3 regions of the Streptomyces sp. NPDC006314 genome follow, and region 3 is predicted to be linked to each of the others. Evidence: riboswitches for the same ligand, from Rfam matches in the RefSeq annotation. Region 3 holds a riboswitch; each other region holds the start of a gene.

Region 1 (9,866 bases), on a different contig from region 3:
GACGGCGTTCCAGGAGTTCGCGAAGGACTGCGTACGGCACCCCGACTGCCCGCTCGGCGGCACGAGTACGACGCCCGCACAGGTCGGCGACCACCTCAAGGCGTTCTTCCGCAAGCTGGACACCCACCCCATCCCGGCGGGCGACCCGGGCGGCCGCAGGCTCGGCGAGGCGCTCGCCACCACCGGGGTGATCGCGGCGATGTACGACGAGGGGACGTGGGAGCAGCTGCGCGAGGCGCTGTTCTCGGCGATGAAGGAGAACGACGGCGCGGGCCTGCTCGTGCTCTCCGACAGCTACTACGAGCGTGACAAGAGCGGCCGCTACAGCAACCTGATGATGGCCAACGCCGCAGTGAACTGCCTGGACCTGCCGCCGGCCTTCTCCGGCCCCGAACAGGTGGAGAAGGCGCTGCCCCAGTTCGAGAAGGCGTCCCCCATCTTCGGTGGCGGCCTGGCCTGGGCCTCGCTGAACTGCGCGTACTGGCCGGTGAAGGCGACGGGCGAACCGCACCGCATCGAGGCGAAGGGTGCGGCGCCGATCGTGGTGGTCGGCACCACCCGCGACCCGGCGACCCCCTACCGCGAGGCGCAGTCCCTGGCCCGCCAGCTCTCCTCGGCCCGCCTCCTGACCTACGTCGGTGACGGCCACACCGCCTACGGCCGTGGCAGCAGCTGCATCGACACGGCGATCAACACCTATCTGCTCCGCGGCACCCCGCCGACCGCCGGAAAGCGCTGCTCATAGCCCGTCCACCCACCCCGGAGCGGAGGGCTCCGGGGTGGGTGCGAAGCACCCTTGGAAACTGTGTAGACTTACCGACGTTGCTGATCGCACCATGGTGTGGGCAGCGCGCCGCTTTAGCTCAGATGGCCAGAGCAACGCACTCGTAATGCGTAGGTCTCGGGTTCGAATCCCGAAAGCGGCTCCACTGAGACCCCGGGTCGGACATCGTCCGACCCGGGGTCTTCTCGTTCAGCGGAGACGACGGCTGCGGCGCGCGCGTGCCGCGCCCCCCGGACGCGGCGGCATCCCCGGGAGCCATGTCCTCGCGGATCCGCCTGGGTGGACGGGGGGCACGCGCGCGCCTCGCGGCTCAGGCGCGGACGTCGTGCCAGGGCGAGCACTCCCGGTACGTGCTGGTCACGATGCAGCCCCGCAGCTTGTACGCCTTCCCTTCGGGGAGGTTGCCGGGGACGATCTTCATGTAGGGGGAGTCGTGGCCCCGGGTGGAAGCGATGCGGCCGTTGCTGAGCTCCGCCTCGATTCCCAAGCCGTCGGCGTACACGTCCTTGGCGATGAGGGCATCGCCCGGAATGTCGGGGGCGGGCTGCGGGTCGGCGTTCCAGCGGGCGTACCCGATCACCTTCCCGCTGGAATTGTGGATGGTGATGGTGTACGACCCGTCCGGGTCCATGGCGTTGGCAGTGCCGGCCCCGGCGGTGAGCGCCACCCCGACGAGCATCGCGCCCATGCCGAGGATCGTGCCGACGCGCTTGCGTATCAGGCTCATGTGGTTCCCCTGTTTCTCTGTACGGCAGGTCGCCGTCGCACTGCCTTGCTTCATCAACGACAGTGATGATCAGTCATCATCACTCTATAGAACGGTTGTTACGCCTCGACCGGGGTGGGGCGCACGCGGGTCAGGGCGGCAACCGGCTCTGTGGCAGAGGCAGGGCGGCTCCATGGCCTGGGTGACCACGTGGGAGCGAGCATCGAGAAGGGGCGCGGCAGCGGACGGTAGCGCGTCAGTCGGGTGAGACGCAGTGTTTCAGCAGTGCGGAGATCGATCCGTCGACGAGCCGACCGGCCTCGTGGAGCGCGAGCAGCAGGGACAGACGGCCGGGATCGGAGAGCAGCGAGAAGCGATCGGCCCAGGCGCGTACCCGCTCCGGCTCGCCGACGGCGGCGATGGCGTCACAGACCCGATGGCCGTCGATGGTGCGCTGCCCGGCACGATCCGCGGGGACGAGATGCATGCCCCCATCATCGCAGCCACCTGCCCCGCGCCTCCATACCTGTTCAGCTGTGCAGCCTTGCAGCCGCTACCCACCGCCCCCTAGTGTGAGCAGGCCGTGGTGTTCGGGAAGACCGGTGACAGCCCTCAGGGCTCAGACCGGAGCGGCCCTCGCCACTGTGATCGGGAAGTTCCCGCCCCCTACACGCCACTGGCCGCACAGCCGGGAAGGCAGGGGCGGGCGCGGCGACCCGTCAGCCAGGAGACCGGCCACGGCATCACGAAGCTGATCCACGAGGTGCTGGAGCGTGAACGCATGACCGTGTCCGAAGGCGTGCCCGAAACCGCCGCCACCCCGTCCCCGTCGTTCCGCTGGCGTCGCGAGGACACCGTCCGGACCGTGGGCCTGCTGGGCGTGATCGTCGCCCTGCACGTGGTCGCGTTCGGCATCCTGTTCCTGCTCGTGATTCCCCGTCACTATGAGGTGGGCACCAAGGCGTTCGGCCTGGGTCTCGGCATCACGGCGTACACGCTCGGCATGCGGCATGCCTTCGACGCGGACCACATCGCGGCGATCGACAACACCACCCGCAAGCTGATGGCCGACGGAAAGCGGCCGGTGTCGGTGGGCTTCTGGTTCGCGCTCGGGCATTCCAGCGTGGTGGTCGCCATGGCCGCCCTGGTCGCCGGAGGCGCGAAGCTCGCCGGCACCCTCATGAACGACGGCTCCCGAACCCACCAGGTCCTCGGCACCGTCGGCACCACGGTCTCCGGCAGCTTCCTGTACCTCATCGCCGCCCTCAACCTCGTCGCGCTCTTCGGCATCCTGCGCGTATTCAGGGCGATGCGCGCCGGACATTACGACGAGGCGGAACTGGAGGCCCACCTCGACTCGCGCGGCTTCATGAACCGTCTCCTGGGCCGGCTCACCAAGTCCATCCGCCGCCCGGGCCAGATGTTCCCGCTGGGCTTCCTCTTCGGCATCGGCTTCGACACCACGACGGAGGTTCTGCTCCTCGCCCTGGCCGGCAACGGTGCCGCCGCGGGTCTGCCGTGGTACGCGGTGCTGTGCCTGCCGCTGCTGTTCGCGGCCGGCATGAGCCTGTTCGACACCCTCGACGGCACGTTCATGAACTTCGCCTACCAGTGGGCTTTCTCCAACCCGGTGCGGAAGGTGTTCTACAACCTCACCATCACCGGCCTGTCCATCGCCGTGGCCTTCTTCGTCGGCACGATCGAGCTGGTCGGCGTCCTGCACGACAAGCTCGGCCTGCATGATGACGTCACGGGCTGGATCGCGGCCCTGGACCTGGACAACGTCGGCTATGTCATCGCCGGCCTGTTCGTCGTCGTCTGGGCCGTGGCCATCGCGTACTGGCGCCTGGCCAAGGTCGAGGAGCGCTGGACCGTCCGCGTCGCCGACGAGGGCTGAGGGGGAGCGCTGGACCGTCCGCGCCTGCGGCACGGGCTGCCCGGTGAAGACGACGAGGTGCCACTTTCCCTTGCCGCGGGTCACCGTGCAGGTGTCGCTCATGGGCCTGCCCGCCTTGTCCTTGGCGGTGAGATGGGCGCTGCCGGTGTCGGGGCCCATGTCGTGGCCGGCCTCCAGATCGCTGATCTTCCCACCCCGTCCGCCTTTTCGCGGCGAGGATCTTTGCTGCTTCTCGCCTCGGCCAGGGCTCGTCCTTCACGCCGCCGATCTGCTCCTTCTTCTCCTGTGAGGGGGCAGCGGCCTGTCATGTGCGGTGGGCGTACCACCAGGTGTGCGGTTGGTCAGAGATGATCTTCTTCACGCTTTTGCACGCCCCCGGGGTGCTGCTCCGGCACCCCAAGACCTCACCGGCCCGGCACGCCGTCTACTACCGCATCAACGCCCGCGACCGCGTCAGGCTCGTCCGGCGTCGACTGCCCCTGCCGCTCATCCCGGTGCACCTGGGGGTGTGGACGCTGCTCACGCTCGCCCGCACCCGTTCCCGGCCGGGGCTGAAGGCATGGTTCGGCGGATTCCTGGAGGGGGTGCGGGAGCCGGCCGGAGAGCGACGGGCGATGCGCTGGCGGGCGGTGTGGCGGCTCACCCGGCTCGGCCGCCCGCCGGTGATCTGACCGTGTGCGGGGGCGGGGCATCTCTGGGTCTGCGGCTGGGCCCGGAGTCCGAGCTGTGCGACGGCCCCCAAGGTCCGCGCCGTGCCACGGGCCGGAAGGGCAAGCCCCGAACGCAGCGGCCGGGAAAGGGAGTCCAGCGGCCCGGCGAAGGGAACGGGACGGAGCCCCGGTCGTTCACCTCCGCCGCCCGGGGCCCCTTGCGTCCCCGGATCCGGCCAGCGGCGACACTCCCCCGAGTTACGCGACTTACGCGCGCGCCGTCGAGCCAGATCCGATGGAATGATCACATCAGGATGCGCCAACGGATCGCTAACATGTGGCCAACGGTTCCACGGCGGGTCGCGGACCGGCTGGCCGGAAGTCGCCCCGGCGACAGGGGAACAGGCGGTGGGACGGGCGGGTCCTGAGCCGGAGCGGCGAAACAGAAGGTGGCGGGAAACCGTTGTGGACAGGGCGGGAATCCGCCAGGGAACGGCGGGCGCGCGCCCGCCGCGGAGCACGGTCGGTCCCGACCGCGCGGGAAGGCAGTGGGGCGGCGTGATGCGGCGGTACGAGCTGCGGTTCGGCCTGCTGGGACCGCCCGTCCTCTACGACCGACCGCCGTACGAGATCTCGTACGGCACCCCCGGCGGCCCTTCCGGCGAACCCGCCGACAGCACCCTCGCCGGCGCTTCCCAGGCCCCGGACGACACCTCCGACGACGGTGTCCGCGCCATCGGTAGTCCCAAGGTGCGCACCCTGCTCGCCGCCCTGCTGCTGGAGGCCGGCCGGGTCGTGTCCGTGGAGTCGCTGAAGGACGCCCTGTGGGGCGGGGCGCCGCCCGTCTCCGCTCAGGCCTCCCTGCACAACCATGTCACCCGGCTGCGCCGGCTTCTGGACGACCCCGACCGGCTCAGGGCCGTACCGCCGGGGTATCTGCTGCGCGTGGATCACGGCGAGTTGGACGTGCACGTGTTCGACGTACGGGTCAGCGAGGCGCGTGCCGCGCACGCCCTGCGGGACTGGCCGGGCGTCGTACGTGCCTGCACGGCCGCGCTCGCGCTCTGGCGCGGCACCCCGCTCAGCGGGCTCCCCGCCGACCTCGGTGGATACGCCCTCGTGCAGCGCCTGGAGGAGGCGCGGCTGCTTCTGCTCGAGTGGCGCTATGACGCCGAACTCGCGCTGGGTGGTGCCCGGTTGGCCGCACTGGTCCCCGAGCTGGCGGCTCTCGTCGCCGAGTATCCGCTACGCGAGGCGTACCACCGTCAGCTGATGCTCGCCCTGCATCGCACCGGCCGCCAGGCCGAGGCCCTGGCCGTCCACCGTGACCTGCGTGCCCGCCTGGTCGAGGAACTCGGTATCGAGCCCGGCACGGCGGTCCGTGAGGCGCACGCCGAGGTGCTGCGGGGGAGCGGCGAGGGACAGCGGCAACGCGAGGGGCACGGTGACCGGCGGCGAGTCGCCGAGGACAGCCGACAGCGGCGTCCGGGACACGACTCGGGGACGGCTGGCGCCACGACGCCTCCCGCATCCCCCCGCGAAGCCGACTCCGCCACGCGGCAGCAGACCCCGCGCCCGGCCCAGTTGCCGGCTCCTCCGGCCCACTTCACCGGCCGCGCCGATGTACGCCGGGAGCTGTGCCGGGCGTTGACCGAGCCGCCCGCACCGGCCCCTGCCGTCGCCGTGATCAGCGGTATGGCGGGCGTCGGCAAGAGCGCGTTGGCCCTGCATGTGGCACATGAGCTGCGGGAGCGTTTCACCGACGGCCAGCTCTACGTCAACCTGCACGGCGCCACCCCGGGCATGGTCCCGCTCGCCGCCGTGCAGGCACTCGCCGCCCTGCTGCGCGACCTCGGGGTCGAGCCCCGCAACGTCCCCGAACACCCGGACGCCGCGGCCGCGTTGCTCCGCTCCTTGCTGGCGCCCGCCCGCATCCTGCTGGTGCTGGACGACGCGGCCAACGCGGCCCAGGTACGGCCTCTGCTGCCCGCCGGGCCCGGCTGCGCGGTGATCGTCACCAGCCGTTCGCCGCTGACCGCCCTCGACGGTGCCCGGCGCTTTCCGCTCGGCCCGCTGACCGGCGAGGACAGTGCGGCCCTGCTGCGCGCGGTGAGCGGACGCGAGGGACTGGACGCCGGTCACGCACTGGTCGAGCTGACCGGCCGGCTCCCGCTCGCGCTGCGTGTCGTCGCCGCCCGGCTCGCCGCCCGCCGCGCACTCACCGCGGACGTGCTGGCGTACCAACTGGCTGCCACCGGGGGACGGTTGAACCACCTGGAGTACGACGACCTGAGCGTTCGGCGCTCCCTGGCCGTCGCCCATGACGCGCTCGCCGCCGCCGAGCGCGAAGCCGACCGGGACGCGGCCCTCGCCCTGCGCCACATCGGCGCGCTCGACCTGCCGGCCTACAGCGCCCCGCTGATCGCCCGGCTCACCGGCACCGACCCCCGCCGCGCCGAGGCCGCCCTGGACCGCCTGGTCGACGTCGCCCTGCTGGAGGAGACGGCGTACGGCCGCTATGCCCCGCACGACCTGGTCCGCGACTTCGCCCGCGAACTGGCGGACCCGGGAGCGGACAGCAACGCCGACCCCCTCGGCACCCTCCGTGCCGCCGCCCCGGTCCCCGGCACGACCCCTGCCCAAGCCCCGGCCCAAGCTGCCCATGCCCCGGCCTCCGCCACGAACTCCGCGCCTGCCCCAGCCACCCCGGGCACTGGCACCCCCGCCCCCGATCTGGCCGCCCTCCGCTGGTACGCCGCCGTCGCCGAGCGCCTGTTGATGGCGATCGTGGAGCCGGGGCTCGACCAGGACGACCGGCGTCGGCCGACCTCCGCACAGCCACCCGAGCATGCCGCGGACGTCGCCGCACTGCCGGTCTTCGAGTCCGCGGAGGTGGCCTTCGCGTGGATTGAGCTGGAGTTGGAGAACATCGTCACCCTGGTGGCACGGAATGCGGACACAGCCGACGTACGCCGGGCCGCCCACCTCTCGACGCTCGTGCGACTGCTCTTCCCGTACGTGCAGCGCAGCGGACGGGTCGCCGAGATGGAGGTGCTGGGGCGGGCCGGGCTGCAGGCGGCGCGACGGCTCGGTGACGCGGCGGCCGAGGCGTACGCGCTGGGCGACCTGGCGGGCCTGCACTTCCTGACCGGCCGGCAGAACGACGCCCTCGCCCTCACCGACCGGGCCCTGGAGATCTGGCGACGGCTCGGCACGGCCTCCCGGATCCGGCGCTGTCTGAACAACCGCGGGCTGCTGCTGGAGGGGCTGGGCCGGTACGAGGAGTCAGGGGAGGCGCTGCGGCAGAGCCTCGCCTGTTCGCGGCAGTTGAACGACCCCTACGGCGAGGCCGTCACCCACAGCCATCTCGGCAACCTCTACGAGCACATCGACCCGCGCGCCGCCATCGAGCAGCACCGGCGTTCGCTGGCGATCGGGGACGCGATCGGTGCGGTCATCGTGCAGCACTCGGCGCACTGCAACATCGGCTACGCACACCTCGCCCTCCGTGAACCGGCCGCCGCGGCGCGGCACTTCGAGGAGAGCCTGCGCATCCTCGGCGGCCACGGCGACTGGCACGGCGAGGCCCAGACCCGGCTAGGCCTGGTCCGCGCGCTGCGGGAGCTGGGGGAGAGCGAGCGGGCGGGCGGCGAGTGTGCCGAGCTGCTGCACCGGGCCGAAGCCCGCGCCGACCGCTACATGGGCGGCCTGGCCCGGCACCAGCACGGGCTGCTGCTGCGCGAGCAGGGACGGCGGGCGGAGGCGTACGACGCCTGGCGTGCGGCGCTCGTGGCGCTGGACGGGACGGACGAGCAGGCGGTGCTGGAGGAGCTGCGGGGGCTGCTCGCGGACTGAACGGGCCAGGCGGCCGGCTTACTTGGCATCGGCATAGCACTCCACCACCGCCGTGCTGAACGGGAACCTCACCGGTGTCTCGCCGAAGGTCAGCCGCCCGGCGAGGTCCGCGGACTCGCGGATGGCCTGGGCGACGGTGTCGGCCTCCTCTGCGGGGCAGTGCACGATCACCTCGTCGTGCTGGAAGAAGACCAGCTCGGCCTTGAGGTCCGCGCAGGCCCGGCGCAGTGCGGCGAGCAGCAGCAGCGCCCAGTCGGCGGCGCTGCCCTGCACGACGAAGTTCCGCGCGAAGCGGCCTCGCGCACGGGAGTTGGTGGAGGCGTAGCCGGGCACCCAGCCCTGGCCGTCGGTCTGCGCCTCGGTGTCGTCCTCGCCGACGGGGATGCCGGCCTCCTCCGCCGAGTCCTCGCCGGAGCCGGCGGCCGGCGGGCAGGTCCGGCCGAGCCAGGTCCGCACCAGCCGGCCCTCCTCGCCCGCGCGTGCCGCCTCGTCGACGTAGGCGACGGCCTTGGGAAATCGGCGGCGGAGCGCGGCGAGGTTCTTCAGGCCGTCGCCGGAGGTCTGGCCGTAGACCGCGCCGAGCACGGCGAGCTTGGCCTGGTTCCGGTCGCCGGAGAAGGCGCGGTCGGAGACGGACTGGTACAGGTCGCTCTCGCGGCCGGCCACCTCCATCAGGCCGGGGTCGCGGGAGACGGCGGCCAGCACCCGCGGCTCCATCTGGTCGGCGTCGGCCACCACCAGCCGCCAGCCGGGGTCGGCGACCACGGCCCGACGGATCACCTTGGGGATCTGCAGGGCACCCCCGCCGTTGGTCACCCAGCGCCCGGTGACGGTGCCGCCGGCGAGGAACTCGGGGCGGAAACGGCCGTCGCGCACCCAGTCCTGTAGCCAGGACCAGCCGTGTGCCACCCAGATGCGGTACAGCTTCTTGTACTCCAGCAGCGGCTCGACGGCCGGGTGGTCGACGGACCGGATCTCCCAGCGGCGGGTGGACTTCACCTTGATCCCGGCCTGCGCGAAGGCCTTGACGACGTCGGCGGGCAGGTCCGGCCGGACCCGGCGGCCGAAGGCGGCGGACACCTCGTCCGCCAGCTCGGCGAGGCGGCGCGGCTCGCCCCCGCCCGCGTACCGCTCGCCGAGCAGGTCGTGCAGCAGCTCGCGGTGGACCTCGGCGCTCCAGGGCAGGCCCACGTGGTTCATCTCGGCGGCCACCAGCATCCCGGCCGACTCGGCGGCCGTCAGCAGCCGCATCCGGTCGGGGTGGGCGGTCCGCTGGTGCCGCCGCTGCTGATCGGCGTAGACCGCGAGGAGGTCGTCGAGGGGCAGGTGGGTGCCGGCCGGCTCGAACAGCGGGGACTGGGCGCCCGGTTCGGCCGCGCGCTGCGGCGGGTCGGGCGGTACGGGGCCGCCGCGGAGGCGGGCCAGGGCGGCGGCGGCCGAGCGTGGCTCGCCGTACCGTCCCTCGTGGCCCAGCAGGAGTGTCTCGGCGTCCTCGATGTCGTAGCACCGCTCCACTCGCACCCCCGTGGCGAGCAGACGCGGATAGACCTCGGGGGTCGACCGCCACACCCAGCGCGTCACCTCCGGGCGGCTCCGCACCGCCCCGGCGAGATCGCTCTCCCGCCGCACCGGTCCGGCGGGCAGCCCGTCCGGGCCGAGGGGGGCGACGTCCACGCCACGGTCCTCGGCCGGTGCGAGCGCCCACCGGTCCGTCATGACTGCGAGTGTGGCAGGCGGGTCTGACAATGGGACTGACCTGCGCCTTCAGTCCTCAGAGCGGTCCGTGGGGCCGGTCGCCGACTCTGCTGCCGCTGCCTCCGTCTGCTCCAGCAGCAACGCCAGCATCTTGCCGACGTACTCCTCGGTTCCCGTCTTGGTGATGCCGAGGCCGCTGAGGACGCCCTGGCCGTTCTCGTGCTCCAGAAGGGCCAGCAGGATGTGCTCGGTGCCGATGTAGTTGTGGCCGAGCCTCAG
Region 2 (9,866 bases), on a different contig from region 3:
GATGATGATCGGCGGATGGTGGCCGCGGTTGACCCATTGCAGGACGCCGGTGCGGGTGTCGAGGGTGGACAGGATGCCGGTGACGTACCGCTGGCGGCCGTACTGCTCGATGAGGGCGGCCTCGACGGCTTCGCCCTTGCCGATGAGGTCGGCGCCCTGCCGGCGAGAGTTGCGGCAGGCCCCCAGAGCCAGCGCGCCGGCCAGACCGGCGGCGGTGTCGTGGCCCATCGCGTCGAAGATCGACAGGTGCACGAGGGGCCCGTCGATGGCGTACTCGAACACGTCGCCGCTGATCTGGTAGGCCGGCTCCAGTGAGGCGGAGATCGCCACCCGCCCGTCCGCGTAGGTGCGCGGAGGCAGCAGATTCCACTGCATCTCCGCGGCGAGGTTCAGCGGCTGCGCGCGCTCCAGCTTGGCCAGTGCGTCGCTGGTTCCCCGCTTGCTGACGATGATCAGAGCGACGAGGGCGGCCAGTGCCTCCAAGTCCTGCCGGGCGTCGGCGTCGTTGTGGTCGGCGGTCACTCTCAGCAGCCCGATGCGTTCGGTGCCGTCCAGTAGCGGCACCCACCACTCGAAGACATTCCCGCCCGCGGATACGGCGGGGTGGATGTCGCCGTACTGGTAGGCCCGCCCGGGCACCGTCCCCTCGACCTGCAGTTCTGCTTCGGCTTCATGGTCCGTCGCCCCTTCTCCCATGAGAAGACGCAGGGTGTTGCGCTGCAGGTCGGCCAGGTAGATCAGCACCTGGCGGAAACCGGCGGCACGGGCACAGGCGGATGCCTTGGCCGGCAGCATCTCGACGGGCATGAGGTGGCTGGCGGCCAGCAGACCGGCGAGCATCTCCCGCCCACCCCCGCCGCTTCCTTCCATCGACCCACACCTCCGCTCATCGGTGTCGCCCCGCCTCACACGACTACCCCCTGACGCCGTCAGAAGGCAGCAGAGAGGCAGCGGGCCGGCCGAACCACCCCTTCGCCCGTTTTCCGCAGCACGGCATGGACTACGGCATCAGCGCCTGTCCCTGGCCCGACGACGTGCACCCGCGGGGCCACCGGGGCCCCAGCCGGGGCTCGGCCCCATGGTGATCGCGGGTCCGCTCTGCTTGACGGCCCACCCTGTCCGCGTCCGCGCCCGCGCAGCCGCAGATCGCAGGCGCCGGCGGCACCTCCGACCGACGCCCGACCCCGCACGGGGCACGCAGGCCCAGCCACCGCCCGCCCGGGCCGCAGTGCCGGCCGCGGTCAGGTGGCGATGGTGGCCAGTCCGCCGATCACGCGAAACCGGCCTGGTGGTCTTCCCGAAGGGCGCGGTGACCGCCTGGCGGTCGTCCGGCGGAAGTGGGCCGTCGTGCCCGGCGATGTCCGTGGGGTCCGGTCCCTCCACCGCTGTGTGAGGACGGCGGTCGGCTCATGGCGCCCAGACGGCGTCGTCCGTTCCGGAAAACCTCCCCGGATCCCCACCGGGCCGACGGTCGGACCGGCAGGTGTTTGGGTGCCCGCTGGTAAAATGGCGACACGCTTCGACACCGCCGGGGCCCGTACCGAGGGGTACGGGCCCCGGCGCGTTCCGGGCGCCCGATCGAGAAAGGTCCCCCATGAACGCGAAGCCGCCGGCCCCCGGACTCTCCCGTGCCGGTAACCCCCAGCGGGCAGCAGCCCCGCAGGCCGAACTCTCGCCGCCGCAGATGGTGGCCCCGGACGTGCCGCCGGCCGAGTCCTTCGACGTCCTCGGGCTGCCGCCGGAGCTGATGAAGACCATGATCGGCCTGGGGGTGACGGAGCCCTTCCCGATCCAGGCGGCGACTCTGCCCCACGCACTGGCCGGCCGCGATGTCCTCGGTCGCGCACGAACCGGCTCCGGCAAGACGCTCGCGTTCGGGCTTGCGCTGCTCGTCCGGACGGCAGGCCTGCGAGCGGAGTCGAAGCGGCCGCTCGCACTGGTCCTGGTGCCGACCCGGGAACTCGCACAGCAGGTGAGCGACGCGCTGGCGCCGTACGCACAGGCGCTGAACGTCCGACTGGGGACGGTCGTCGGCGGGCTGTCGATCAACCGTCAGTCGGCGCTGCTGCGGACCGGCGCCGACGTGGTCATCGCGACGCCGGGGCGGCTGGCCGACCTGGTGTCGCGCCGGGACTGCCACCTGAATCAGGTGCGGATCACGGTGCTGGACGAGGCTGACCAGATGTGCGACCTGGGGTTCCTCCCGCAGGTCGCGGAAATCCTGGACCAGGTGCGCCCCGACGGGCAGCGGCTGCTGTTCTCGGCCACGCTCGACCGCGACGTCGACCAGCTGGTGCGCGACTACCTGCACGACCCGGTACTCGCCTCGGTCGACCGGGTGGCGGGATCGGTCACCACGATGGAGCACCACGTGCTGAACATCCACGCCGCGGACAAGTACGCGACCGCTACCGAAATCGCCGCGCGGGACGGCCGGGTCCTGATGTTCCTGAACACCAAGGCCGGCGTGGACCAGTTCACCCGTCACCTGCGGGCCAGCGGGGTACGGGCCGACGCTCTGCACAGCGGGAAGTCACAGCCGCAGCGCACGCACACGCTCGCCAAGTTCAAGGACGGCGAGATCAACGTGCTGGTGGCCACCAACGTCGCGGCGCGGGGCATCCACATCGACGCGCTCGACCTTGTCGTCAACGTCGACCCGCCGGCCGACGCCAAGGATTACCTGCACCGTGGCGGGCGCACGGCGCGTGCCGGGGAATCCGGGAACGTGGTCACCCTCGTCACCCCCAACCAGCGGCGCGATGTGAACCGGATGATGTCCGACGCCGGGATCCGGCCGACCGTCACACAGGTGCGCTCCGGCGAGGAGAAGCTGACCACCATCACGGGGGCGAAGCGCCCACCGGCCGGGGTGAAGAGCGGCAGCGGCAACGCCCCCTTCCGCGGCCTCGGCACTCGTCCGGGCCGCCCCGCGAAGGAATCCCGCAAAGCCGCCGAGCAGCGCAAGGCAGCCGAAGCACGCGCGGCGGCCCGGGTGCGCAGGGGCCGCTGACGCGAGGGACCTGCCGAGCGGGCATACACGCACCTCACGCGGGCCGCCGAAGTCCTCCGGCATCGAACGCCGGGGGACTTCGGGAGGGTCAGCGGGCGGCGCCGGCATCCGCGTCCGGTGGCTGTCCGCCGTCGTCACCTGTGGTCAGTGGAGCGGTTGCGGCGACGCCGCGGTGAGGAGCAGCCGCGGCCCTCGTCGCGGGGGTCACCTTGTTCGCCGACGGTCGGCGACTCGGACTGTCGCGGTCCCGCAGGGGGTTGTGCCGCGTCGGCGCCGCGGCGCGGGCCGCGGGGCACGCGGCCGGGCAGAGCGCGGCTGTACCGGTGCACGGCGATTCTTTCCGCGTGCTCGGCGTTGAGCCGGTGGATCACGAATGCCGCCCCCGCGATGGGGACCAGGAAGGCGGCGACCGTCAGGAAGGCGTGCATGGCGGCCCTCTCACATGCCGATGATCAGGCGACTGGCGCGACCGGCCTGGCCGGTACGGCCGCGGAGACCGAGGACGCGCCGCCCTCGTACTCCCATGCCTCGTCGGGATCGAGCGGCCGGTCGGCCGCGGAGCCGGCGTGCCCGGCCTCGTCCGCGGTGGTCCCCGGCGGGATGAGTCCCAGCGGCCGGTGCCGTAGGAGCGCAGCGACAGCTTGTGCGGGTCGATCTCAGCTCAGCGGGTTCCGGGAGCGGGGCCGCCAGGCACCGTCCAGGAGTCCACGGGACGTGCCGTTGCGCTTCAGCGCGAGACGCGCGGCCGGGGCTGTGACGGGCTCGGGGTGCAGCACGGGTGGGCAAGAGACGACTCCGCATCCGGCGAAGCGGGCGTGGAAACCGGCAGGAGTACGCTGAAACGGCCGGGGCACGTCGTGTGCCGGAGACGGACGCATCCCGCTCTTCAGGCCTCACACGTCCCCCGCCCTGCGCTCCTTGGCTGTGCCACGTGATCGGTGAGCACCCGCTCCCCACCCGACCGCCGAGGCCGGGCCACCCGAGCCCGGCGTTCGTTCTGCTCTCGCCGAACGAGAGCGGGAAGGAGAAACGGCATGATCCAGCCAGCCGATATCCGCGAGTGGCGCAACCGCGATGTCGTCGACCCGAAGGGTCACAAGATCGGCGCGCTCGAAGCCGTCTACGTGGACACCACCACCGACCAACCGGCCATGGTCACCGTCCGGACCGGTCTGCCCACCCACCGGTTCCTTGTCTTCGTGCCCCTCGACGAGACAGTCCTCGGCCCGGACTACGTCAAGGTCTCCTACGACAGGGCACGCGTCAGGAAGTCCCCTTCGATCGGCACGGACGACGTGCTGCCCGCCGAGCAGGAGGAGGCGATCTTCCATTACTACGGCATGGCCTACCAACCAGGGGCCGGCGGCGAACGGCAACTCGCGCGCCGCTGACGGCCGCGTCCGGCCAAGGGAGGTGTTCCCGTCATGGTGATCTTCCTGCTGATCGTCATCGTCGCCATCGTGCTGGGACTGATCGGCGCGACGGTGGAGGGTCTCGGCTATCTGCTGATCATCGGCATCGCGCTCCTCGTCGCCGACCTGGTCCTCGCCGCCGTGCGGTTGTCCCGGCGCTCCCATCGGCACGTCCTCCGCTGACGGATTCCCGCGCCGGCGGACTCGCCGGTCGCCCGGCACATCCCGCCAGGGAACCCGCCGACCCGGCACCTCGGACACAGGCCGCCGAACCGGCCGTTCACCGCTCCGCCCAGAACACGACCGTCACACGGCCCTCGCCGCCTCGCTGAGCCCCGTACGCCCGCCACCACCAGGCCATGAGGGCCATGGCAGCCCCCGAGGCCCTCGACCGCGCCCCGACCGCGGCCGCATCATGATCACCGGGTCGGCGCGGGCGTTCGTGGCAGGCGTCGACATCAAGGAGACGCGGCCGACGGCCAAGACCATGCGAACCGTGCCTGACCGGACGCCCCGTGGGCGCGGGGAGGCCGAGCGTGCCGGGCCGGTCTCGGGCGAACGGCGCCTGGTCGATGCGGTGTTCGCGACCTGGGGCCAGAAGGGCGGATGGGCGCCTTCGCCGGCAGGAGGCCACCCGAGTCCCATCGCACCCACCGCACTCAGCAGACCGGTCACCTACCGCGAGAGGAAGATCACGCCAGGTGGCGCGGTCTTGGCGGGCTACGCGTCACGCGGTACGGTCTGTCAGATATCGACGACGGCGAGACGGAAGCCGGTGGGAATCCGGCACGGTCGCGCCACTGTATGCGAGAGGCGTCTCGTGAGTCAGACCCGTGGCCGTCGTCCACTGCACCACCGAGATGGGACGCGAACTCCCAGAGGAGGTTCTGCCATGGCGCAGACCGTCGCCCAGCCGACAGCCACCACTCCCGCCATCCCCGCCAAGCTGCCGCTGAAGGCGATAGCTCCCTGGGCGGTCTTCTTCGGCATCATGATGCTGATCCTGCTCTACTTCGTCGGCGCCGAGCAGGGCGCCACCTCCGTGTTCAGCGGCACGGACGTCCACGAGTGGGTGCACGACGCCCGCCACCTGCTCGGCTTCCCCTGCCACTGACGCGAGGGACGCCGCACGCCCATGAACTCCGCAACGGTAAGAAACCTCCTCGTTCGGGGCATGCTCGCCGGCCTGGCCGCCGGCGTGCTCGCCCTGGTCGTCTCCTACCTCCTCGGTGAGCCGAACGTCGACAAGGCGATCGGCTTCGAGGACGCCCACTCCCACGAGCACGAGATGGAGGTCGTCTCCCGCTCCCTGCAGTCCACCGCCGGTCTCGCCACCGGTGTCCTCGTCTACGGGGTCGCCTTCGGCGGCATCGCCGCGCTGGCCTTCTGCTTCGCGCTGGGCCGCGTGGGCAGCTTCTCCCCGCGGGTGACCGCGCTGCTGCTGTCCGGCTGCGCACTGCTCGCCGTGTACGTGGTCCCGTTCCTGAAGTACCCGGCCAACCCGCCGTCGGTCGGCGACCCCGACACCATCGGCAAGCGGACCACCCTGTACTTCCTGATGATGCTGCTCAGCGTCCTCCTCGCGGTCGCCGCCACCATCCTGGGCAAGCGCCTGGCGCCCGCTCTGGGTACCTGGTGGGCGACCGTGGCCGCGGTGGCCGCCTTCGCCGTCGTGATCGGTCTGGCCTATGAGTTCCTGCCCGTCATCAACGAGGTGCCGGCGGACTTCCCGGCCACCCTGCTGTGGCGGTTCCGTCTGTCCGCACTGGCCATCCAGAGCGTTCTGTGGGCCGGATTCGGGCTGCTCTTCGGCGAGTTGGCCGAGCGGCAGCTGAACCCCAAGCCGGCGACAGCCCCGTCCGGGCGGACAGTTCCCGCCTCGAACTAAGCGGTTTTGGGACACGAGAGGGCCCCTTGGAACCATCCGGGGGCCCTCTCGCGTTCTCCGGGCACCGACGCGATCGGATCACGGACAGGGCACAGAACACCGTCCGATGGGGCGGGTACCGCCAAGCCGAGGAGCGGAGGAACCGAGTGGCCAGACATCCCCAGCCGCGCCGCATCACGCTCGGGGGCCGTGAGGCGGTCGCCCTCACCGTCGAGGAATACGAGCAGCTGATCGCCAGCCGACGGCAGATCGGCGGTCAGAGCGCCCGGGTACGGGTGCTCGCCCAGCAGGTGAAGCGGACCGAACGGCTCCTGCACGAGCTGGAAACGCTGGTCGACAACCCGGCGGATCGCCACGAGCAGAACGGCACCGTGCCGTCGGAGTGCCCGGCGTCCTGTTCCACGGCCCGGGCGGCGGAGTGGGACGCGGGAACCGACTGCCTGCGCTGTGCGATAGCGGCGCTGCTGCGCCGTCACCGGGACGCGGCCTCCTGAACCACGGCGCCCGCCGGTCTCAGCGCGCCGCGGCGGTGCCCGGCGCGGCCAGGGGCTGCCCGAGCCGCAGATTCCAGCGTCCGGCCCGTCCACTGAGCTGTGTGGCCGTCAACGGCGGTACGTCGAGCCGCCAGAAGGCAGCCGTGGGCAGGCTCAGGACATGAACGACCGCGGCCCGTACGACCTCTGGCTCCACCACGGCGACCGTACGGCCGTCCGTGTCCGGCGCGGTGTCCAGCCAGCGCCCGACCCGCTCGCACACGTCCCGCACCGATTCCCCGCCGTGCCCCGACCAGCCCGCGTCGGCGAGCCAACGGCCCACCGCCTCCGGCTCGGCGGCTCCCACCTCCTCAAGGGTGCGGCCTCGCCAACGGCCCGCATCCAGACCCTGCAACTCCGGCGTCGCCACGCCGTCGAGGCCGAGCGCTGCCGCCGTCTCGCGGCAGCGCACGCTCGGGGAAGTGATGACACGGGCGTACGCGGGCAGCGCGCCGGCCGCCGAGAGGGCGTGGGCGGCCCCGACGGCGTCGATCGAGTCGCCGTCGTAGAAGCGGGCCTGCCGCAGCGACGGGCTCGTCGCGGGTGAGACGAAGGTGACGCGGCTGGTCACGTGGCTGCTCCTCCCGCGGCTGCCAAGACCTCAGCGATCCGCGGCAGCACGGGTGCCGCCAGCGGGCGCCGGGCCGCACGCGCACCTGCTCGTCGCCCCGCCGCGTGGCGAACATAGCATCCGCGGAAGTCGCGGTTTCCGCAGATTCGGGGCCCGCATCGGACGACTATGGCCGCTCCAGCCATGCGGACTTCCCGAACTCGCCCTGACATGGCACGGTTTGATCGCTGAATCGCACAATCGCGTACGGGCGTACCGGGCGCACGCTGTCGGCAGCACGGACGGGGGACGCACATGGGGAGTGATGCCGCGTGGCCGGAATGAAGCTCTATTCACTCGAATCCGGCGATCCGCGGCGGCTCGGCCCCTACCGGCTGCTGCGGCGGATCGCCACCGGCGGCATGGGCCGCATCTATCTCGCCCGGCAGGAAGCCCTGGGGACCCCCGCCAGCGCCGCGGGGCCCACCGGGACCGCGGTGGACCACGGGCTCGTCGCGGTCAAGACACTCCTCGCCGAGGGGTTCGTGAGCAGGCCGGACCGGGAGCGGTTCGCCCGCGAGGTGGAATTGGCGGGGCGGGTCGACAGCGCGTACACCGCCACGGTGCTCGACGCCGACGCGAGGGCGGAGCGCCCGTGGCTCGCCATCGAGTTCATTCCGGCGCCCAGCCTGGCCGAACTCGTCGTCAGCGCCGGGACGTTGCCCGTCGACGGAGTGCGCTGGGCCGCGGCCGGGGCGGCGCGGGCGCTGGTCGAGCTGCACGGCCTGGGGGTCGTCCACCGCGACATCAAGCCCCTGAACATCCTGCTGCCCCATGACGGCCCCCGCCTGATCGACTTCAGCATCTCACACGCCCACGACCACACCAGCTCGACGACGACCATCGGCACTTTCGCGTTCACCTCGCCGGAACAGGCGTGCGGCAAGAAGTCCACCGCCGCGTCCGACATGTACTCCCTGGGGGCCACGCTCTTCTTCCTCGCGGTCGGCCGCCCGCCGTACGAGCAGACGGACCACTCCATCGGGATCCTCGCCCTCGTCCAGCGCGGAGAGCTCGACACCAGCGGACTGCCGCCGGAACTGGAACCGCTGATCCTCCCCCTGCTGGAGGCCGACCCCGCGAGACGTCCGGCCCCGTCCGACGTCCTACGGGACGTTCTCGCCGGCCTCGACCGGATGACGGCGGGCGGGGGCACCGAGCGGTGCCTGCCGCGGTCGTGGACCGCGCTGATCGAGGAGTACGCGGAGCAGGGCCGTCAACTCCGCGACAACACACTCGACTTGGACGCGGCCGAAGCACCGACTCGGGTGAAGCCCGGGAGCGCCCGGGACGGCGGTGCGGACGAGGCGATCAGCGAGATGCGCGAGCAGCTGGAGGCCCTGCGCAGGCAGCGGGACGCCTTGGTGCGGGAGCAGGCCGAGGAGCAGGCGGAGGCGGAGGCACGGGAGCGCGCGCGCCGGGAAGAGGAACAGCGCAGGCGCCGGGAACAAGCGCGGAAGGAAGAGGCGGAACGCAGGGAGCGCGAGCGCAGGGAACAGGAGAGGGAGGAGAAGGAACAGAAGGAACGCGAGCGCAGGGAGAGTCAGCGCAGGGAACGCGAACACATCGCGCGCGAGAGGACCGAGACGTCCGCCAAGGACAAGAGCACCGGCGCGGTGTCGACCCCCAAGGCACCGCCGAAGCCCGGGGCGGCGAAGAAACCCGCCCAGAAATCGGGTTCCCCGGAAGGCTAGGGCGGTCTGTTCGTGGCCGCACTCGTCATCGGGTTACTGCTCTGGCAGCCTTGGGAGAAGAAGGGCCACGACACCCCGAAGAGCAGCCCCACCTCCGCTTTCACCTTCTCCGGCAGCGGCGGCACCAGCGGCCTCGGCGGCCCCGGCGACGGTATCGACGGCGGCACCGACGACTCCGGCTCCTCCAGTTCCTCGGGCGGTGGCTCCGATGACACCGAGCCCGAACCCGAGGCGGAGACCAGCTCCCCCGAGCCCGACCCCACCGAAGACGCCTTCAGGGCCGTCTCGTACGGGGACTGCCTGGACGTCGTCGACACCGGTTACGGCGGCACCACCAAGTACGACTGGAGCGAGGAGAAGCCGGACACGACGTCCTGCGGCTACGGGACGCGCGTGAAAGTCACCGGCACCACCGGCGACTGCGCGTCCGGCGTGGGCAAGGCCACCTGGTCGTACTACTCCACCAGCAGCGGCGAGCGGACCGCGCTCTGCCTCACCGGCCTGTACCACCAGGGTGACTGCCTGCTCGCCAAGCGCGCGGGCAACTACGTCAGCAGCGTCGCGATGCTGTCGTCCCCGAATTGCACGGACCGGAGGGTTCCCGCCGCGTACAACGAGATTCTGGTCGTCACGGACATCTACCGGGCGACGGCGGGCGCCGGTAGCGAGGTCTGCCGCCATGAGCGGTACGACGCCAACACGTACTGGTCCACGAA
Region 3 (9,866 bases):
TGTCGGTGTACGAGACCGAGGACGGCAAGGTGATGCACGCCGAGCTGGTGCAGGGCAACGGCGCGGTGATGATCGGCTCCAAGGGCCGCGGCGGCCTCTTCGACGCGGCGATGAGCGACGCGGGACCGGCCGGAGTGTACGTCGTGGTGGACGACGTGGACGCCCACCACCAGCGGGCCGTGGAGCACGGGGTGGAGATCCTGATGCCCCCGACGGACCAGGACTACGGCGGGCGGGACTACATGGCCCGGGACGCCGGAGGCACCATCTGGAGTTTCGGCACGTACGCTCCCGAGATCGGTTCCTGAGCCCAGCCTCCGGGAGCACGCCGGCAGTCCCCAGGTGTGCTCATCCCCCGGTGTGCACCTGGAAGGCGGCCCGGCGCACGGCCTTGGCCAGGGCCGGGTCGGGATGCGCGGCGGCGAGGGCGACCAGGACCTGCACGGTGCGCGGGTGGCCGACGGCGCGGACCTCGTCGAGCAGTTGGGGGACGGTGGGCTGCAGCGCGGCCTCCAGATGCCGGACCAGCATCGGCGCCTCGCCGTGGTCGGCGACGGCCGCGGCGGTGTCCACCCAGAGCCAGGTGGCCTCCTCGCGGGTGAGGGCCTCGTGGGCGTCCTCCGGGTCGACGCCGTCGTGCTCGGCGAGCCACAGCAGGGCGTACGGTCTGAGCGCCGGCTCGTCCAGGACGGCCCGTACGTCGGGCTCCGCAGGGGCGCCGACGACACGCAGCGCCTCGAAGGCCAGGCCGCGCAGCAGGGCGTCCTCGCCGCGGGCGGCTTCGATCAGCTCGGTGACGGCGCTGCCGACGGGGCGGGCGGCGAGCCAGGCGCGGTACTCGGCGCGGGCGGCGTTGGGGCGGAGCTGGGCGCAGCCGCGGAGCATGTCCTCGGCAGACTGCTCGATGTTCCCGGCGGGGCTCTGCGCGGCCACGCAGATCTGCTCCAGCTTGACCCAGACCGCCCAGCTGCCCAGCGGGGTGAGCGTGGCCTGGCCATCACCGTAGGTGAGGGCGCCGACGGAGGCGAGGGCCCGCAGCGCCCAGTCGAGCAGGGGCGCGAGCGGGGCGTTTGCGGCGGGGGCGGGGGCGGCCGGGCTCGGGGATCCGGCGGTCTGCTCGGTACCGGGCTCGTAGGAGACCTCGCAGCGCTCGGTGCGCAGTTCGGTGACCCGCTGCTGGAGCAGGTCGAGCAGCTGCTCGACCGGGACGGGCCCGGCGGACAGCTGGAGGAAGGAGAGCACCTGGGGCATGGCCGAGACGACCTCGGCGACGGCGGCCGGCTCCTGCCCCGCGGGTTCGGGGTGGGCGAGCGACCAGGCGTCGAAGAGGGCGACCCAGCCGCGCAGCACGGCGCTGTCGTCGCGGTCCCAGGCGCGCAGCCGCCAGCCGGGGCGCGCGCTGTCGCCGTGCACCTCGACGAGTCCGGCGAGGCGGGCGGTGTCCCAGTCGGCGCGGATCTGAGCGGCACTCAGGCCGAGGTCGGCGGCGGCCCGTTCGGCGGTCGCGTCGGAGAGGGTGGCCTTGCCGTCGGCGGTGGCGCCGTCGCTGCCGGGGCCGAGGGCGGCGTCGGCCCAGCGGGCGACGCGGACCGGACCGGCCAGGCGGACGCGTGCCGTTCTGGCCAGTTCGGCGGGTGCGGGGGTGCCCTCCGGCGGCCGGGGTGCGGGGCGGCGGGGGCGCCGCTGGTTCACAGCTGTGGGGGCGGCGGCCAGGGGTCGCGGTCGGACGAGTCGAAGCCTGGAGTCGCGCGGGATACGGGACGTCACGGGTGCAGTCTTCCGGTTGACGGTCCGAAAACCCAAACGGAATGTCACGGCGGGCGACGGGGCTGGCCAACGCACGGCGTCGGGTGCGGGCCTGCGGGCGGGATCAGGCCAGCCGTACAGCCTTAAACGGAATGGCCGGGACCGGTCAGGCCCCGGGCCGGCCGGCCCTCACATCAGCGGGGTCAGGAAGCGGCGCAGACGCTCCTCGTACTCCTTGGGATCCGCGTTCCACATGGCCGCGTGCGGGGCACCCCGGACGGTGTGCAGCGCCACCAGGTCGGCGCGGTGCCGGGCGAGACGGCGGGAGTACTCCCACGGCGCCACCTCGTCGTCCGGGCCGTGGATGATCAGGGTGGGTACGACGAGCCGGGCGGGGTCGGTGATCTCGGCGGCCCGGTGGGCGTGCAGTCCGGCCCGGCCCTGTGCGGCCCGCACCGCGAGCGGCAGCAGCGGCTGCGGGGTGTGGCGGGCCCGGGCGAGGGCACGCAGCGTGGCCTCCCAGCTGAGCACCGGTGAGTCGAGGATCAGCCCGGCGACGCGCTCGCGCACGGCGGAGTGCTCGGCGGCGCGCAGGGCCATGGTGGCGCCGGTGGACCAGCCGAGGAGGACGACCCGGCGGGCGCCGTAGCGGACGGCGTAGCGGATCGCGGCGTCCACATCCCGCCACTCGGTCTCGCCGAGGTGGTTCAGCCCGTCCGGCGGGCGTGGGGCGCCGAGGTCGCCGCGGTAGGCGAGCGCGAGGACCGGCATGCGGCGGCCGTGCAGGAAACCCATGACGTTCATGACGTGCTCGCGGGTGGCGCCGAGGCCGTGCACGGCGATCACCCAGGTGTCCCGGTGGCCGGGCAGGAACCAGGCGGGCAGCGCACCGAGTTCGCCGGGCACGTCGACGTCGGCGTGGTCGAGGCCGAGGGCGGCGCCCGGGTTGCCGATGTAGAGGTTGGGGGTGAGCCACACCGCGTCGCCGGGGGCGAGGGTGCCGTGGGTGACGCGGTCCAGGCGGCGTACGACGGTGTCGGCCGTGTGCGGGGCCGCCTCCAGAACGGGCCCGACGACGGCGTGGGAGCCGTCGCCGGCCAGGCCGTAGGTGCCGGGGCGCAGGGAGGCCAGGTCGCGGGTGAGCGCGATCCGGCCGGCGTCCGTGCCGTGCACGGTGAGCCGCGGCTCGGTGGGCAGGGGGCGGCCGGCGGGTGCCTTCAGCGCGGCGTCACTGGCGAGCCGGCCGGCGGCCACGGAGGCCATGCCGGCGGCGAGGACGGCGGTGAGTGCGGTGGCGGTCGCTTTGACTGGGCGCACGGGTCCAGTGTCGTGGTGGTTCCGGCCACCGGCCAGCGGAGGGCCGGGGCGGGGTGGCAGCTCCGCCACCGCCTTGAGGGTGTGGGGGGACCTCCGAACCGCACGTCGTGACCGAGCGCCGTCGCGGCGGATCGAGGGGACCGGCGTGAACGAGGGGCCGCGGCCCGGGGAGAGCCGGTCGAGGAACCGTCGGAGCAGGGGACTGTGCAGCAAGGTGTCACCTCCGTTGGCCGTATCCCTTCAAGCGTGCCCCCGCTTCGGTCAGTTGTGCCTCCGTCAGCAGGGACGGCGTCAGGCCCGGCACCGAGGACGCCGTCAGCCACAGGCGGCACATCCATTCCAGCTGGGCGGTCCGGTCGTAGGCCTGGTCGAGGTCGGTGCCGTAGGTGATCGTGCCGTGGTTCCGCAACAGGCAGGCGGAGCGGCCGGCGAGCGCGCGGAGCATGTTCTCGGCCAGCTCCTCGCTGCCGTACGTCGCGTAGGGGGCGACCCGCACGGGTCCGCCGAGGGCGCCGGCCATGTAGTGGACCGGCGGGAGTTCGGGCACGAGCGTGGAGACCGCGGTCGCGTGCACGGCGTGGGTGTGGACGACCGCGCGGGCGTCGGTGGTGCGGTAGACGGCGAGGTGCATGGGCAGCTCGCTGGTCGGCACCAGGGTGCCGAGCACCTGGCGTCCGGTGAGGTCGACGCCGGTGAGGTCGTCCGGGGTGAGCCGGTGGTACGGGACGCCCGACGGGGTGACCAGCACGAGGTCCCCGAGGCGTGCGGAGACGTTGCCGGAGGTGCCGACGACCAGCCCGTCGGCGACGGTCCGGCGCGCCGTGGCGACCAGCGCCTCCCAGACCGACACCACGTCCCCGGCCCCTCCCGCCGTCCGGCCGGACACCGGCTCCCGCGCCCCGCCGGCCACCTCGCCGCGCGCCGCCTCCCCCGGTCCGTCGCCTGCCGGTTCCCCTGATGCGTCCCGTCGCTGTTCAGCCATGCGGCGATCCTGCCAGCCGGGCCGGCGCGGGGTGGGACTGGCTGGTGCGGGGCGGAACCGGAGGGCATGCCTCCGAGCGGCCGGATGCCGTAGCGGATCACCGCGAAGGGGCGCCTCTCCGGTGATCGCCGGAACTCAGTGACCTCTCCTGCCCTCCGGCGGTCCTTCGCCCGCCGACTCCGGGGCGGCGGCGCACGGCCGTGCACCCGCCTCCCCCGTCGCCGCGCCCGGTGTCCTCGCGGCGGCCACGACGGCGCTCGCGGGCACCGCGACCGCGTCCGCGGGCACTCCGGAGGCCTGACCCCCGGCGGCACTCGCGTGGTTGTCCCGGGGGACGACGGTGCGTCCACCGGAAGCGGGGTCGACCGGCCGGCCGCCCAGGCGAAGGGCGCGCGGTCCATCCACGTGAAGGCGGCCGCCGGCGGATGGCCGAACGCTGCCGCCCGCGCCGGACGTCGAGTACGACCTCTCCAGCGGGAAGCGCTACGCCACGGGCTGAGCAGGACGGCGGATGGCCCGCTGACTCCGGTCCATCGGCAGGGAGACGGAGCGCGAGACCGCCCTCCGCCCGGTGATCCGCACGACGACCGGTGGTGGAGGCTCCGCACCGGCAGCACCCGCGCGCCCTCCTCCGCGCACGCCCTGTGGATCCCCCGTCACGGCACCTCGCGGCCGGTCGCTGCCGGGCGGCTGGCGGTACCGGACGCTCCGGCGGCACCGCACCAAGCGCCGGGCCGTCGGGTGACCAACGTCTCATCGACGGGCCGGCGGCCCGGCCGCGGACCTTCGTGCGGGGCCGGTATTCAAGGGGCGTCTGGGCCGGCCGAGGCAAACGGAACCTCCCCCGCGCGTTACTGACATCCTCGCGCCCGTCCCAGTTCATCTTCCGTTCACCCAGGTTGCCTACGTTCAATCAGCCAATGACCTCGAACGATTGCCTGGGTAAATGGAAAGCTTCTCGCTGATCCTCGCGATTGTGGTAGTAACCGCACTCGCGTTCGATTTCACGAACGGTTTCCACGACACAGCGAACGCGATGGCCACCACCATCTCCACAGGCGCTCTGAAGCCCAAGATCGCGGTGACCATGTCCGCCGCCCTCAATCTTGTGGGCGCCTTCCTCTCGGTGGAGGTCGCGAACACGATCTCCAAGGGTCTCGTCGACGAGACCGGCATCCGTCCCGAGGTCATCTTCGCCGCCCTGGTCGGCGCGATCCTCTGGAACCTGCTGACCTGGCTGGTCGGACTGCCCTCCAGTTCCTCCCACGCCCTGATGGGCGGGCTGATCGGCGCCACCGTCGCCTCCGCGGGCCTGGGCGCCGTGCACGGTGACGTCCTGGTCACCAAGGTGCTGCTCCCGGCGGTCGCCGCGCCGATCGTGGCGGGCGTCGCGTCCATGCTGGCCACCCGCTTCTCCTACGGCATCGGCGGCCAGGCCGAGGGCGAGGCCACCCGCAAGGGCTACCGCGCCGGCCAGATCGCCTCCGCCGGCCTGGTCTCCCTCGCCCACGGCACCAACGACGCCCAGAAGACGATGGGCATCATCACCCTCGCGCTGATCGCGGGCGGCGCCATCGCGCCCGGCTCGAACCCTCCCTCCTGGGTGATCCTCTCCGCGGGCCTGGCGATCGCGCTCGGCACCTACATCGGCGGCTGGCGGATCATCCGCACGATGGGCAAGGGCCTGACCGACCTGGAGCCGCGCCAGGGCTTCGCCGCCCAGACCAGCGCCGCGACCGCCATCCTGGCCTCCTCTCACCTCGGCTTCTCCCTCTCCACCACGCACGTCGTCTCCGGCTCGGTGATGGGTGCGGGTCTGGGCCGCAAGGGCGGTGTGGTCCGCTGGTCCACCGCGACCCGCATGTTCCTCGCCTGGGCGCTGACCCTCCCGGCCGCCGCACTGGTCGGCGCGGGCGCCGAGTCCGTCACGGACCTGGGTGACTGGGGCACCGCCGCCGTCGCCGTCTTCCTGATCGCCGCCAGCGCCGCGATCTGGAAGATCTCCCGCCGCGAGGTCGTCGACCACACCAACGTCGTCGCCGAGAACGAGGAGCCGGCCGGCGTGGTGACCACCGCCATCGCCGCCGTGATCCCGCCCCCGGCGGGCCCGGCTCTGGACCTCTCCTTCCCGGCCCAGGCCACCGGCCCGGCTTCGGCCGCCGACCCCACCCACGCGGCTACGGCGACCCCGCCGGCCGCCACCGTCTGACCCCGGGCACCCGGTAACTGAAGGAAGCATCCCCATGAAGATCGACTGGGCGGCCCTCGGCTCCGTCTTCGGCGTCAGCCTCGTGGTCACGGTGGGCCTGGTGGCCCTGTTCACCCTCGGCATCAAGGGCCTGTCCCGGCGCGAGCAGGCGGCGGCCCAGGGCGACTCCGCCGCCCTCGCCGTCACCGGTGCCTATGTCTGCTTCGCGGCCTGCGCGGCGGCGGTGGCGTACGGCATCTACCTGATCGTGGGCAAGGCCTGACCTGGCGCCCGTGGGCCAAGGCCGGAACCGGCACCCGTCGGCCCCGGCCTGGACCGAGTACCCCGAGGCTCCTCTCCCGCTGTTGCGGAGGGGAGCCTCTGGCATGCCCCTCGCGCCCCCGCGGTGTGGGGATCGGCACACTCTCCCCCTGCAGGTCAACGGCAAGTTGACGGCCGTTCCGGGCGCGTGGTGGACTGTCCGGGCCATGTACGGCGGCAGGAGAGGAAGCCGGTGCGAATCCGGCGCGGTCCCGCCACTGTCACCGGGGAAGAACCCCCGGGAGCCAGGAACTCTCACCGCCGAATCTCGTCGAACCAGGGCGCGGACACCCTGAGTGAGGACATAGATCGCCATGCTCGGCTGCCGAAGGACCAGTACCAGGCCCGCTCCTGTACCCCCGGCCGGCTGAGCCGATGGGTGCCGATCGCTTCTACGCGTACGGTGCCGCCGCCGGCCTTCTCGGTGACCTGCTCCTCGGCGATCCACGCCGCGGGCATCCGGTCGCCGCGTTCGGGCGGGCTGCCGCGGCCGCGGAACGCGCGTTGTGGCACGACCACCGCGGCTGGGGCGCGCTGCACACCGCCGTGTGCGCCGGTGGCCCCGTCGCCCTCGGCGCGCTGGCCGCACGCGCCGTACGCCCCTCCCCCACCGCCTCCGTCGCGCTGACCGCCGCCGCCACCTGGGCGGTCGTCGGCGGCACCTCGCTCGCCCGGGAGGCCCGCGCCATCGGGCGTGCCCTGGAGGCCGGGGACATCGAGACGGCCCGCGCGCGGTTGCCTCATCTGTGCGGCCGGGACCCGCAGGCGCTGGACGCCGACGGGATCGCCCGGGCCGTGGTCGAGTCGGTCGCCGAGAACACCTCCGACGCCGTCGTGGGCGCGCTGGTGTGGGGTGCCGTGGGTGGGGTGCCGGGGCTGCTCGGGTTCCGGGCGGTCAACACCCTCGACGCGATGGTCGGTCACAAGTCGCCCCGGCTCCGGCGCTACGGCTGGGCCTCCGCCCGCCTCGACGACGTCGCCGGCTGGCCGGGGGCCCGGCTGACCGCCGTACTCGCCGCCGCGGCCGGACCCGACCCCCGCGGTGCCCTGCGCGCCTGGAGAGCCGACGCCCGCAAGCACCCGAGCCCCAACGCCGGGCCCGTCGAGGCCTCGTTCGCGGGCGCCCTCGGCGTACGGCTCGGCGGCACTCTCTCCTACGGCGGGCGCGTCGAACACCGCCCCGTACTCAACGGAAAGACCGGGCGCCCCGTCCGGGTCACCGACATCGACCGGGCCGTACGGCTCTCCCGCCGCGTCGGCCTGCTCGCGCTCGGCGCCACGCTCGCCGCGCGCCGACTCGTGAAGGGACGTGGGAAGTGAACGGGGGTCTCCTCGTCGCCGGCACCACCTCCGACGCCGGCAAGAGCGTCGTGACGGCCGGGATCTGCCGGTGGCTGGTGCGCCAGGGTGTGAAGGTCGCGCCGTTCAAGGCGCAGAACATGTCCCTCAATTCCTTCGTGACCCGGGAGGGCGCGGAGATCGGGCGTGCGCAGGCCATGCAGGCCCAGGCGTGCCGGATCGAGCCGACCGCGCTGATGAACCCGGTGCTGCTCAAGCCGGGCGGCGAGCAGAGCAGCCAGGTGGTGCTGCTGGGGAAGCCGGTGGGCGAGTTGAGCGCGCGCGGCTACCACGGTGGGCGGCAGCAGCGGCTCCTCGGCACGGTGCTGGAGTGCCTGGCCGAGTTGCGGGGCACGTATGACGCGGTGATCTGTGAGGGAGCGGGGAGCCCGGCCGAGATCAATCTGCGGCGCACCGACATCGTCAACATGGGGATCGCGCGGAACGCGCGGCTGCCCGTGCTCGTCGTCGGCGACATCGACCGCGGGGGTGTCTTCGCCTCCTTCTTCGGCACGGTCGCCCTGCTCTCACCGGAGGACCAGGAGCTGGTCGCCGGGTTTTTGGTGAACAAGTTCCGGGGCGATGTCAGCCTGCTGGAGCCCGGGTTGGACATGCTTGAGGGCCTCACCGGGCGGCCGACGTACGGCGTCCTGCCGTTCCGGCACGGGCTCGGCATCGACGAGGAGGACGGGATGGGGGTCCCCCCTGCCCGAACGGAGTCGGGAGCCGTCGCTCCCCCGGTCGGCGAGGACGTGCTGCGGGTCGCCGTCTGCGCGGTCCCGCTGATGTCCAACTTCACCGACGTGGACGCGCTCGCGGCCGAACCGGGTGTCGTGGTGCGGTTCGTGGACCGTCCGGAGGAGCTGGCGGACGCCGACCTCGTGGTGGTCCCGGGCACGCGCGGGACCGTGCGGGCGCTTCAGTGGCTGCGGGAGCGGGGGCTGGCGGACGCCCTTGCCCGGCGGGCCGCTCAGCGCAGGCCGGTCCTCGGCATCTGCGGCGGCTTCCAGATCCTCGGCGAGCGCATCGAGGACGAGGTCGAGTCGCGGGCCGGCCAGGTCCCCGGACTCGGCCTGCTTCCCGTGCGGGTGCGGTTCGCCCGCGAGAAGACCCTCACCCGGCCGGCCGGGGAGGCCCTCGGCGAGCGGGTCGAGGGGTACGAGATCCACCACGGGGTGGCCACGCTCGACGGGGGCGAGCCCTTTTTGGACGGCTGCCGGGTCGGCCAGACCTGGGGGACCCACTGGCACGGCTCGCTGGAGTCGGACGGTTTCCGGCGGGCCTTCCTGCGCGAGGTGGCCGCCGCCGCGGGCCGCCGCTTCGTGCCGGCCCCGGACACGTCCTTCGCCGCGCTGCGCGAGGAGCGGCTCGACCGGCTCGGCGACCTGATCGAACACCACGCGGACACGGACGCGCTCTGGCGGCTCATCGAGTCGGGCGCGCCACAAGGACTGCCTTTCATTCCACCGGGAGCGCCCGCATGAGCACAGTGTTGTTGTTGTCGACCGCCGACACGGATCTGCTGGCGGCCCGGGCCTCCGGCGCCGGGTACCGGATCGGCAACCCGACCCGGGTCGACGTCGCCGGGGAGCTGCCGGGCCTGATCGAGGGCGCGGACATCGCCGTCGTACGGCTGCTGGGCGGCAAGCGTGCCTGGGAGGACGGGCTGGCCGCGCTGAAGGCGTCCGGTGTGCCGACCGTGCTGCTGGGTGGCGAGGCCGTCCCCGACGCCGAGCTGATGGCCGAGTCGTCCGTGCCGGCCGGAGTCGTCGCGGAGGCGCTGAAGTACCTGGTCGAGGGCGGCCCCGCGAACCTGCTGGAGCTGTCCCGGTTCCTGTCCGACACCGTGCTGCTGACCGGTGAGGGCTTCGACGAGCCGTGCAAGATGCCGGAGTACGGCGTGCACGGCGGGTACGAGCTGCGGGACGGCCGCCCGACCGTGGGCGTGCTCTTCTACCGGGCGCACGAACTGAG

Evidence for each region. A riboswitch is a leader RNA that binds a small molecule or an ion and turns the genes downstream of it on or off. The one in region 3 is predicted to bind cobalamin.
Region 1: another riboswitch for cobalamin. It lies ahead of ABZ079_RS28650 (HoxN/HupN/NixA family nickel/cobalt transporter); the one in region 3 lies ahead of ABZ079_RS32575 (cobalamin biosynthesis protein).
Region 2: another riboswitch for cobalamin. It lies ahead of ABZ079_RS15670 (CbtB-domain containing protein); the one in region 3 lies ahead of ABZ079_RS32575 (cobalamin biosynthesis protein).

Annotation. Positions count from the first base shown of each region.
Region 1 is NZ_JBEXRL010000019.1:51,115-60,980, forward strand. It holds gene ABZ079_RS28630 (alpha/beta hydrolase) at 1-745, shown strand, start outside; tRNA gene ABZ079_RS28635 (tRNA-Thr) at 853-929, shown strand; gene ABZ079_RS28640 (hypothetical protein) at 1,095-1,511, opposite strand; gene ABZ079_RS28645 (hypothetical protein) at 1,747-1,977, opposite strand; cobalamin riboswitch at 2,058-2,245, shown strand; gene ABZ079_RS28650 (HoxN/HupN/NixA family nickel/cobalt transporter) at 2,272-3,387, shown strand; partial or broken gene ABZ079_RS28655 (glycosyltransferase family 2 protein) at 3,750-4,058, shown strand; gene ABZ079_RS28660 (BTAD domain-containing putative transcriptional regulator) at 4,599-7,892, shown strand; gene ABZ079_RS28665 (bifunctional 3'-5' exonuclease/DNA polymerase) at 7,911-9,608, opposite strand; gene ABZ079_RS28670 (Clp protease N-terminal domain-containing protein) at 9,657-9,866, opposite strand, start outside.
Region 2 is NZ_JBEXRL010000007.1:235,803-245,668, reverse strand. It holds gene ABZ079_RS15690 (PP2C family protein-serine/threonine phosphatase) at 1-870, opposite strand, end outside; gene ABZ079_RS15685 (DEAD/DEAH box helicase) at 1,595-3,013, shown strand; gene ABZ079_RS15680 (PRC-barrel domain-containing protein) at 4,048-4,404, shown strand; gene ABZ079_RS15675 (hypothetical protein) at 4,438-4,608, shown strand; cobalamin riboswitch at 5,147-5,281, shown strand; gene ABZ079_RS15670 (CbtB-domain containing protein) at 5,318-5,539, shown strand; gene ABZ079_RS15665 (CbtA family protein) at 5,561-6,313, shown strand; gene ABZ079_RS15660 (hypothetical protein) at 6,460-6,807, shown strand; gene ABZ079_RS15655 (histidine phosphatase family protein) at 6,827-7,417, opposite strand; gene ABZ079_RS15650 (serine/threonine-protein kinase) at 7,738-9,150, shown strand; gene ABZ079_RS15645 (hypothetical protein) at 9,163-9,866, shown strand, end outside.
Region 3 is NZ_JBEXRL010000026.1:32,471-42,336, reverse strand. It holds gene ABZ079_RS32605 (VOC family protein) at 1-308, shown strand, start outside; gene ABZ079_RS32600 (hypothetical protein) at 349-1,767, opposite strand; gene ABZ079_RS32595 (alpha/beta fold hydrolase) at 1,936-3,063, opposite strand; gene ABZ079_RS32590 (class II aldolase/adducin family protein) at 3,281-4,045, opposite strand; gene ABZ079_RS32585 (inorganic phosphate transporter) at 4,992-6,254, shown strand; gene ABZ079_RS32580 (hypothetical protein) at 6,289-6,516, shown strand; cobalamin riboswitch at 6,694-6,832, shown strand; gene ABZ079_RS32575 (cobalamin biosynthesis protein) at 6,930-7,874, shown strand; gene ABZ079_RS32570 (cobyric acid synthase) at 7,871-9,376, shown strand; gene cobN (cobaltochelatase subunit CobN) at 9,373-9,866, shown strand, end outside.